3 regions of the Aureimonas phyllosphaerae genome follow, and region 2 is predicted to be linked to each of the others. Evidence: predicted binding sites of a transcription regulator. Region 2 holds the regulator's gene; each other region holds the start of a gene.
What was found. Region 2 encodes PhoB, which activates phosphate uptake and scavenging genes when phosphate is short. Its sites were predicted from a motif close to TGTCATNNANCTGTCAT; they were not measured.

Region 1 (3,268 bases), 1.3 Mb from region 2:
CGCCTGCAGCCGCAGGTCGCGTCCGGCCGGAAAATCGAGCGGATCGCGCGTGATGTCGCCGGGCTCGCCGCCGGGTTCGCCATCGTCCTCCATCAGGCCTTCCGCGCCGAGGAGATCGGTCACGCGGGGCGCGACGGCGGTCGGTGCGGCGCGGCGCTCCGGCTCCGCGACGTCTTCGTCGCGCGCCATCGCCGGGTCGAGCAGACGGTGGGTGTAGTCGAAGGTCGGACCGAGAAGCTGGCCGCCGGGAAGGTCCTTGTAGGTCGCCGAAATGCGTCGCTCCAGCCGCATCGCGCCGGTGTCGAGCGGCTCGGCGGCGCGGAAGCGGGAAAGAGTTGTCCGGAACGCCCGCAGGAGGAAGATCGCCTCGATGAGGTCGCCCCAGGATTGGCGGATGGCTAGCGCCGCGAGGTCGGGATCGTAGAGCGAGCCTTCCGCCATTACGCGGTCGACACCGAGCGCAAGCTGCGACGCGATCTGCTCGATCGTCAGGGCCGGCACGCTCCGGTCTCCGCGGCGACGGTCGGCGAGCAGCCGGTGCGCCTTCTGGATGGCGGCTTCACCGCCTTTGACGGCTACGTACATCTCAAGCCTCCTCGACGCAGGTCGTGCGCGGGAGCACGAGGCAGTGCGCGCCGGCAGCCAGAACGAGGTCGTGCCCCCGGGGGAACAGTGCGCGATTGGCCGCGCGGGCGGCGATGAAGCCGGCGGGCAGGCCGAGTGGGGCGATGCGGCGCGTCGTCTCGATGCCGGGGCCGGACAAAGTCAGTGACGCTCCGCCTTCTAGCGCCTCGACCGACAGGATCAGGGTCGCGGAGCGGTCGGGATAGACGTCGGTGCCGAGCGGATAGCGCTCCCACCGCTTGGGATCCGACATTGGCGACAGAACCGCGAACGCGGCATCGGCCGGATCGGCCAGCACGGCCGCGCCGGTCTGGAAGGCGATCCACGCCAAAGTTTCGGCAGCGTCGTCGGTTTCGAGGAAGACGGGCGCGTCCGCGTCGGCGAGCGTCGCCAGAAGCGTCGCGATCGCGGGCGTCAGGGGGCTCGGCGCGGAAACGAAGCCGCCGAGGTCGATCGTCGTGCCGGGCTCCGCGAAGGCGCCCATGATCCGTCGGAACGCAGCCTGCGATCCGAGGACCGGATCGTTGAAGCCGCCGGAGACGGCGGTGGTGGAAAGCGCAGCGGACATGACGATCAATCCTCGCCTCGGGCGACGGTGAAGAAATCGACGCGGGTGGCTTCCGTCTCCTCGGCGCGGCGCTCCAGCGCCTCGGCATCGGCGGCGAGCGCCGGCGTCACGAACTCGGTCTCGATCCGGTCGCGCCAGGCATCGGTCTGCCAGAGGGCGTCGAGGTGAGCGGCAATGCGGGCAGTCTCGGTATCACGCCCGAGGATCATCGCGTGCCCAACCTCGCCGGTCGCAAGCCGCACCGTGGCGCGGCAGACGCTGGCCTCTCCAAGATTGAATGCCGCACCACCGCCGCCGGCGCGTCCGCGCAGCATGACGAGGCCGACCTCCGGCCCGCGAACGGGCAGGGCCGGCGGCACCTCCTTCGCGAAACCAGCAAAGCGATCCTTCAGGAAGCCTCGCGGTGCGAGCGCCAGCGCGTTTATGGCGCGCTTGCGGGCATCCTCAGTTCGCATGTTCGAGGGGGTGGCGGTTTGAGGCATCAAGTACGACCCGCTTCCGATTGTCTATTTGTCTAGACTACCGATCTGGACGGGGAAGGTATAGCGCCTCGATGGTGACACCTCTATGACGGCGGCGCGCGGTCAAACGGAGCCCGACGGAATGAACGATGCGGACGAGGGGGTGACGCGCTGGCGACGCGTGGCGGACCGCATTCGCGCCAGCATCGCCGACGGTTCGGTCTCCGATCAGCTTCCACCCGAAACGGAACTTGCCGAGCGGTATGCGGTCAACCGGCACACCGTTCGTCGGGCCATCCAGTCGCTCGCGGCCGAAGGGCTTCTTCGGTCGGAGCGGGGGCGTGGCACCTTCGTCAACGCACCTGCTCCGCGTCTTGCCTACCCGGTCGGCCTGCGAACCCGCTTCTCCGAGAACGTCACGGCGCAGGGTCAGCGGCCTGCCGGGCGTCTGATCCGATCCGAAACGGTGCGCGCGGATCAGGCGCTGGCCGCCTTGCTGAACTGCCCGCTCGGCGCGGCGCTCGCCCGGCTCGACACGCTGTCCGTCGCCAGCGGCCTGCCGCTCTCGGTCTCGACCGGCTATTTCCCGGCCGATCGCTTTCCCAACATCGTGCGCGACTATGCCGAGACCGGATCGATCACCGAGGCTCTCAGGCGGCACGGATTGCCGGACTACCGTCGGCTTGAGACCCGAATCACGGCCGAGCGCGTGCATCCGGTGGATGCCGAGCATCTTGACCTGCCCCCCGACAGCATCGTCCTCGTCTCCAGCGCAGTCGACGTCGATGCCGAGGATCGCCCGGTGCAGGCGATGCGCTCGCGCTTTCCTGCCGACCGGATGGAACTCGTGTTCCGTCTCTGATCGTCAGCAGATTGCCGGATCTCGGCGTCGCTTGCGCGTTGCTCGTAGGCCGTCGCGCGCGAGCATGGACAGGGTTTCGGCCCCTCGCTAAAAGGCTGGCGCTGCGGCGTTCCTGCGCCGCGATCCTATCCAAGCCTTGAAGGTTTCCCATGAGCGGCGTGAACGAGATCCGGTCGACGTTCCTCCAGTACTTCGCGAAGAACGGGCACGAACCGGTCGCGTCCTCGCCGCTGGTCCCTCGCAACGATCCGACCCTGATGTTCACGAACGCCGGCATGGTGCAGTTCAAGAACGTCTTCACGGGCCTCGAGAAGCGCTCGTACACGCGCGCCACGACCGCGCAGAAGGTCGTGCGGGCCGGCGGCAAGCACAACGATCTCGACAACGTCGGCTACACCGCCCGGCACCACACCTTCTTCGAGATGCTCGGCAACTTCTCGTTCGGCGACTACTTCAAGGAAGAGGCGATCAGCCTCGCCTGGAGCCTCGTGACCAAGGAGTTCGCGCTCGACAAGTCGCGCCTTCTCGTCACCGTCTACTCGGAGGACGACGAGGCGGCGAAGCTGTGGAAGTCGATCGCCGGCTTCTCCGACGACCGCATCATCCGCATCCCGACCTCCGACAACTTCTGGACCATGGGCGAAACCGGGCCGTGCGGCCCGTGCTCGGAAATCTTCTACGACCAGGGCGAGAGCGTCTGGGGTGGCCCGCCGGGCTCGGCGGAGGAGGACGGCGACCGCTTCCTCGAGTTCT
Region 2 (3,268 bases):
GTCTCGCAGCGCACCGCGATGTTCCACCTGGGCAAGATCGTCGAGGTCGGCCCGACCGAGAAGATGTTCCAGAATCCGGACGACAAGCGGACTCAGGACTACATCACCGGCCGCTTCGGCTGACCGGATCGAGGCACAACCGGGCGGCGGCCCCAATCCATGAAGGGAGACGCGTCATGGAACACCATATCGTCACGTCCTACGACGAGGAACTGAAGTTCATTCTGCGCCGCATCTCCGAGATGGGCGGCCAGGCGGAGCGCATGGTGGAGCAGGCCGTCTCGGCGCTGATCCGCTCGGACGCCGGGCTCGCCCAGTCGGTGGTCGCCGACGACGTCCTCCTCGATGCCGCCCAGCGCGAGATCGACGAGCACGCGATCATGACCATCGGCAAGCGCCAGCCGATGGCCCACGACCTGCGCGAGATCGTCGGCGCGATCCGCATCTCGAACGATCTCGAGCGCATCGGCGATCTCGGCAAGAACATCGCCAAGCGTGTCCTCGCCACGCAGGAGCACACCCAGCCGGTGCAGCTCGTGCGCGGCATCGAGCACATGTCCGAACTGGCGCTCGGCCAGCTGAAGGAGGTGCTCGACGCCTATGCGACGCGCGACCATCTGCGCGCCGAGGCGATCCGCCGGGGCGACCAGGAGATCGACGCGCTCTACACCTCGATCTTCCGCGAACTCCTGACCTACATGATGGAGGATCCGCGCAACATCACCGCCTGCACCCATCTGCTTTTCTCGGCCAAGAACATCGAGCGCATCGGCGACCACGCGACCAACATCGCGGAGACGATCTTCTACATCAAGACCGGCAGCCAGATGGAGATCGAGCGTCCCAAGGGCGACTCGACCCCGACCCTGGTCGCGCCGGTCGGCCTGCGGGGCGCCTGACCATGGCGCCGCGCATCACGGTGGTGGAGGACGAGGAGGCGCTCTCGATCCTCCTGCGCTACAACCTGGAATCCGAGGGATATGCCGTCGACACGATCGCGCGCGGCGACGAGGCGGACCTCCGGCTCAAGGAGCAGGTGCCCGACCTCCTCCTCCTCGACTGGATGCTGCCGGGCCTCTCGGGCGTCGAGCTCTGCCGGCGCCTGCGCGCGCGGCCCGAGACCGAACGGCTGCCGATCATCATGCTGACGGCGCGGGGCGAAGAGTCCGAGCGCGTGCGCGGCCTGTCGACCGGTGCCGACGACTATGTCGTGAAGCCCTTCTCGACGCCGGAGCTGATGGCCCGCGTGCGCGCCATGCTTCGCCGGGTGAAGCCGGAGCGGATCTCCTCGCAGCTCGTCGCCGGTGACATCGACCTCGACCGCGAGACGCATCGCGTTCGCCGGGCGGGCCGCGAGCTGAAGCTCGGGCCGACGGAGTTCAAGCTTCTGGAATTCCTGATGCAGTCGCCGGGCCGCGTGTTCTCGCGCGAGCAGCTGCTCGACGGCGTCTGGGGCCGCGACATCTATGTCGACGAGCGCACCGTGGACGTCCATGTCGGACGCCTGCGCAAGGCCGTGAACCGCGGTCGCCAGCGCGATCCGATCCGCACCGTCCGCGGCGCGGGCTATGCGCTGGACGAGACGTTCACGGCCGCCGCGCCGCGCGCGTCGAGCGTTCGCCCGGAAGCCGTCTGACGGCCTGACGAGGCAGTTCGGCGGGCGGCCGGGTTCCGGCCGTCCCGCATCGGATCGTCAGGCGGCGTCGCCCTTCAGGAAGGGCTCCACGGTCCCTTTCAACTTGAGGAGGATCGGCTTGCCCTTGCGGTCGCGCGCCGTGCCGGCCGCGACCTTGATCCAGCCTTCGCTGACGCAATACTCCTCGACATTGGTCTTCTCGGAGCCGTTGAAGCGGATACCGATGCCCTGCGACAGGAGTTCCTCGTTGTGGAACGGGCTGTCGGGATCGATGGCGAGGCGGTCGGGGAGAGTGTCCTGGGTCATGGGCGCCCCCATAGCGCAAGCGCCCGGCCCATGCCAGTCCGCGGCCATGAATGACTCAAGGGTTCCCTGAAAACGAAAAGGCCCCGCGCGATGGCGGGGCCTTTTTCGTGGACGGCGAACCCGTCAGCGGACGCGGCGGCGCTCCGAGACCGGCTGGAAGGCGATGCGCGCGTGATACTGGCAGTAAGGCGAGGCGTCCGGCGCGTTGTTGCCGCAGAAGCGGAACTCGTCCGACAGCGGGTCGCCGAGCGGCCACTTGCAGGTGCGGTCCGACAGCTGGACGAGCGTCAGGTTGCGCGAGATCGGCACCACCTCGCCGGGACCGTGGGGCACCGTGGCGCGGCCGACGATCTCCTCCTGCTCTTCCGGCTCGACCTCGATCTTCAGCGCGGTCGCGCCGAGCGTCGCAGGCCGGACGGGGCGCGGAGCCGCGGCGACGGCCGGCGTGATCACGGCGACCGTCGGGGCCTGCACCGGCAGGACGCGCGGCGCCGGCACCTCGTCCGGCATCGTCTCGACGAGAACCGGCCGGACGGCGCGCGGGGCGACCACCGCCTCGAGCGGCGCAGAGGCCTTGAGGCGGCTGTCGAGCTTCAGGCGATGGACCTTGCCGATCACGGCGTTGCGGGTGACGCCGCCCAGTTGCGCGGCGATCTGGCTGGCGCTCAGGCCATCGCCCCACAGTTGCTTGAGAAGATCGATCCGCTCGTCGGTCCAGCTCATGAACTGACTCCTAATTCTTGACCCATGCGACGCGCCACCGATCCACGCAGCATGACAGAGGACGATCCTCGAACCACCAGATCTGGTAGACAGCCGGTCTCGTCGCACGAAATATGGTGTCCAGACCCAATTTAACGCGTGGCGGGGCGCTGTGGCAAGGTGCGCACAGTGTTGCACGAATCGCTTTTGCGGTTTTTCAACAGGTCAATGCATCGGCGCGAGCGGGCGAAACGGCCGCAAATCCGGGGTTTCGATTGACAATCCCGCGTTGCGACATGGTATAGCGGGCCGCTGCCGAGGGCCCGTCCACCGTGAGGGCGGCACGGCGGCAAGCCCCCATGCGGGCCGCCATGTGCCGTCGCCCCGAACCCATTCCGGGAAAACCGAAGAAGTCAGCCCCATGTCCGAGCACGACAACCCGCTTTTCGCCACCTTCGCCCGTGCGGACCTGCGCGTCGAGCGAGGTGAGGGCGTGTGGCTCGTGACCGAGGACGGCCGGCGGTTCCTCGACTTCACCGGCGGCATCGCCGTCAATTCGCTGGGCCATGCGCACCCGCACCTCGTGGCCGCCTTGAGCGAGCAGGCCGCCCGGCTCTGGCACGT
Region 3 (3,268 bases), 1.9 Mb from region 2:
CCGAATTCGCCTCCGATATTCCGACTTTCGCGCATTACCTGCGGCGCGCCGGCTACCGCACAACGCTGTCGGGAAAGATGCACTTCGTCGGGCCGGACCAGCTCCACGGCTTCGAGGAGCGGCTGACGACCGATGTCTATCCCGCCGACTTCGGCTGGACGCCCGACTACCGCAAACCCGGCGAGCGCATCGACTGGTGGTATCACAACCTCGGCTCCGTCACGCACGCGGGCGTCGCCGAGATCACCAACCAGCTGGAATACGACGACGAGGTCGCCCACCACGCGGCCGCCCGGCTCTACGACCTGTCGCGACGCAACGACGACCGGCCCTTCTGCCTCACGGTCTCCTTCACCCATCCGCACGACCCCTACGTCGCGCGTCGCCGTTTCTTCGATCTCTACCGCAATTCGCCGGCGCTCCTGCCCGCGGTCGAGCGGATCGAGTTCGCCGACCAGGATCCGCATTCGCAGCGCCTGATGATGGCCTGCAACGACCACGAATACCGCATCACGGACGAGATGATCGCCCGTTCGCGGCAGGCCTATTTCGCCAATATCAGCTACATCGACGAGAAGGTCGGCGAGCTCGTCGACATCCTCGAGCGCACGCGCATGCTGGAGGACACGATCATCCTCTTCGTGTCCGACCACGGCGACATGCTCGGCGAGCGCGGCCTCTGGTTCAAGATGAACTTCTTCGAGGGCTCGGCCCGCGTGCCGCTGATGGTCTCGGCGCCCGGCCTGCCGCCCGGCCCCTACATGCAGCCGGTCTCGACCCTCGACGTGCTGCCGACCTTGGCGGAGCTCGCCGGGATCGACCTGTCGGACGGCGCCGAATGGCTCGACGGCATCTCGCTGATGGACACGGCGCGGCGGGGGGAGCGGGCACAATCGGTGCCGATGGAGTACGCCGCCGAGGGCTCGATCGCGCCGATGGTCGCGGTCCGGCGCGGGCGGTGGAAGTTCACGCGTTGCTTGGCTGATCCCGACCAGCTCTTCGATCTGGCGGACGATCCGTCCGAACTGCGCGACCTCGCCGCAGACCCGGACCATGCCGAACTGCTCGCCGCCTTCGACGCCGAGGCGACCCGTCTGTGGAATCTGCGCGCCTTCGACCGCGACGTGCGCCAGAGCCAGGCGCGCCGCCTCGTCACCTACGAGGCGCTGCGCAACGGCGCCTACTATCCATGGGACTTCCAGCCGCTTCAGAAGGCGTCGGAACGCTACATGCGCAACCACATGGACCTCAACGTGCTGGAGGACTCCCAGCGCTTTCCGCGAGGCGAGTGAGCGCACGAGGTGCGTGTGGAAGGCTGAAAACGAAGGCGTGATAAGGCTTTGCGCTGTCATGGAACCATCGTAGGTTTGACACGCGACTGTTGGTTCGCGCCGCTAGGAGGGCGGTGACGGACCGTGGCCATCAAGGCCCGGCGCTGGGAGCCTATTGCGATGACCAAGACGACCGCCGCCGCTGCGACCCTCGTGGCCGCCCTTTTCGCCTCGACCGCCGCCGTGGCGCAGACCGAGATCCAGTGGTGGCATGCCATGACCGGCGCCAACAACGAGGTCGTGGACACGCTCGCCAAGGAGTTCAACGAGAAGCAGTCCGACTACAAGATCACGCCGGTCTTCAAGGGCACGTACCCCGAGACGCTGAACGCCGGCATCGCCGCCTTCCGCGCCAAGCAGCCTCCCGCGATCATCCAGATCTTCGACGCCGGCACCGGCGTCATGATGGGCGCCGAGGGCGCGATCAAGCCGGTGGCCGAGGTGCTTGGCCAGAGCTTCGACAAGTCGAAGTACCTGCCGGGCATCGTGTCCTACTATTCCAAGCCCGACGGGACGATGCTGAGCTTCCCGTACAACTCGTCCTCGCCGATCATGTACTACAACAAGGACGCCTTCCAGAAGGCGGGCCTCGACGTCGACAACCCGCCCAAGACCTGGCCGGAGGTGTTCGACGCCGCGAAGAAGATCAAGGCGTCGGGCGCCGCCCCATGCGGCTTCACCTCGACCTGGCTGACCTGGATCCAGACCGAGAACTTCGCCGCTTGGAACAACGTGCCCTACGGCACCAACGAGAACGGTCTCGCCGCCCTCGACGTGAAGCTCGAGGTCGATGCCCCGATCTTCGTCGAGCATTTCCAGGCGATCGCTGACCTCGCCAAGGACGGCACGTTCCGCTACGGCGGCCGCACGTCGGAGGCCAAGCAGCTGTTCCTGTCGGGCGAGTGCGCGATGCTGACCGAATCGTCGGGCGGCCTCGGCGACGTCGTGAAGTCCGGCATGAACTACGGCACCGGCCAGCTTCCCTACGATCCGAAGGGGAACAACGCGCCGCAGAACACCATTCCGGGCGGCGCCAGCCTCTGGGTCTTCGGCGGCAAGTCGGACGAGGAATACAAGGGCGTCGCCGCCTTCTTCGAGTTCCTGTCGCAGACCGACATCCAGTCGCGCTTGCACCAGGTCTCCGGCTACCTGCCGGTGACGCTCGCCGCCTACGAGGCGACCAAGGCCAGCGGCTTCTACGAGAAGAACCCGGCCCGCGAGATTCCGATCCAGCAGATGATGGGCAAGACGCCGACCGAGAACTCCAAGGGCGTGCGTCTGCCGAACCTGCCGCAGGTCCGCGACATCATGAACGAGGAGTTCGAGGCCATGCTCAACGGCAGCCAGGACGCCAAGATGGCGCTCGGCAAGATCGTCGAGCGCGGCAACGCGGCGATCGCGCAGGCCGCCGGCCAGTAAGCGGCCGCACAGGCGATCCTCACCCTCAAGGCGCCCCGCCGTTCGCGGCGGGGCGCGCCCATGTCATGCTCGGGGCGGCCGTTTGAACACCCGCGTCACCTTTCCCAACAAGCTTCTGCCGTACTTGCTGCTCGCGCCGCAGGTTCTGGTGACGCTCGTCTTCTTCTACTGGCCAGGGGCGCAGGCGCTCTACCAGTCCGTCCTGCGCGAGGACGCGTTCGGCCTGAAGACCGAGTTCGTCGGCCTCGCCAACTTCCGGCAGGTGCTGAGCGATCCCGGCTATCTCCACGCCCTGAAGACCACCATCATCTTCAGCCTTTCGACGGCCGTGCTCGCGATGGGTCTCGCGCTGCTGCTCGCGACATCGGCCGAAAAGGTGCTGCGCGGCAAGGCGTTCTACCGCACGCTCCTGATCTGGCCCTACGCGGTCGCACCCGCCATCGCCGGCATGCTCTGGCTCTTCATGTTCAATCCGACGATGGGCACGTTCGCCTACATGCTGCGCGCGGCCGGCTATG

Region 1: the regulator PhoB is predicted to act here: its motif matches at 1,749-1,765, upstream of phnF (phosphonate metabolism transcriptional regulator PhnF).
Region 3: the regulator PhoB is predicted to act here: its motif matches at 1,347-1,363, upstream of ugpB (sn-glycerol-3-phosphate ABC transporter substrate-binding protein UgpB).

What each region holds. Positions count from the first base shown of each region.
Region 1 is NZ_CP181348.1:3,077,776-3,081,043, forward strand. It holds gene ACLNGM_RS14560 (carbon-phosphorus lyase complex subunit PhnI) at 1-585, opposite strand, end outside; gene phnH (phosphonate C-P lyase system protein PhnH) at 587-1,192, opposite strand; gene phnG (phosphonate C-P lyase system protein PhnG) at 1,198-1,674, opposite strand; gene phnF (phosphonate metabolism transcriptional regulator PhnF) at 1,796-2,515, shown strand; gene alaS (alanine--tRNA ligase) at 2,665-3,268, shown strand, end outside.
Region 2 is NZ_CP181348.1:4,372,483-4,375,750, reverse strand. It holds gene pstB (phosphate ABC transporter ATP-binding protein PstB) at 1-123, shown strand, start outside; gene phoU (phosphate signaling complex protein PhoU) at 177-899, shown strand; gene phoB (phosphate regulon transcriptional regulator PhoB) at 902-1,636, shown strand; gene ACLNGM_RS21010 (DUF3297 family protein) at 1,694-1,942, opposite strand; gene ACLNGM_RS21005 (GcrA family cell cycle regulator) at 2,066-2,665, opposite strand; gene ACLNGM_RS21000 (aspartate aminotransferase family protein) at 3,066-3,268, shown strand, end outside.
Region 3 is NZ_CP181348.1:2,431,457-2,434,724, forward strand. It holds gene betC (choline-sulfatase) at 1-1,292, shown strand, start outside; gene ugpB (sn-glycerol-3-phosphate ABC transporter substrate-binding protein UgpB) at 1,452-2,750, shown strand; gene ugpA (sn-glycerol-3-phosphate ABC transporter permease UgpA) at 2,833-3,268, shown strand, end outside.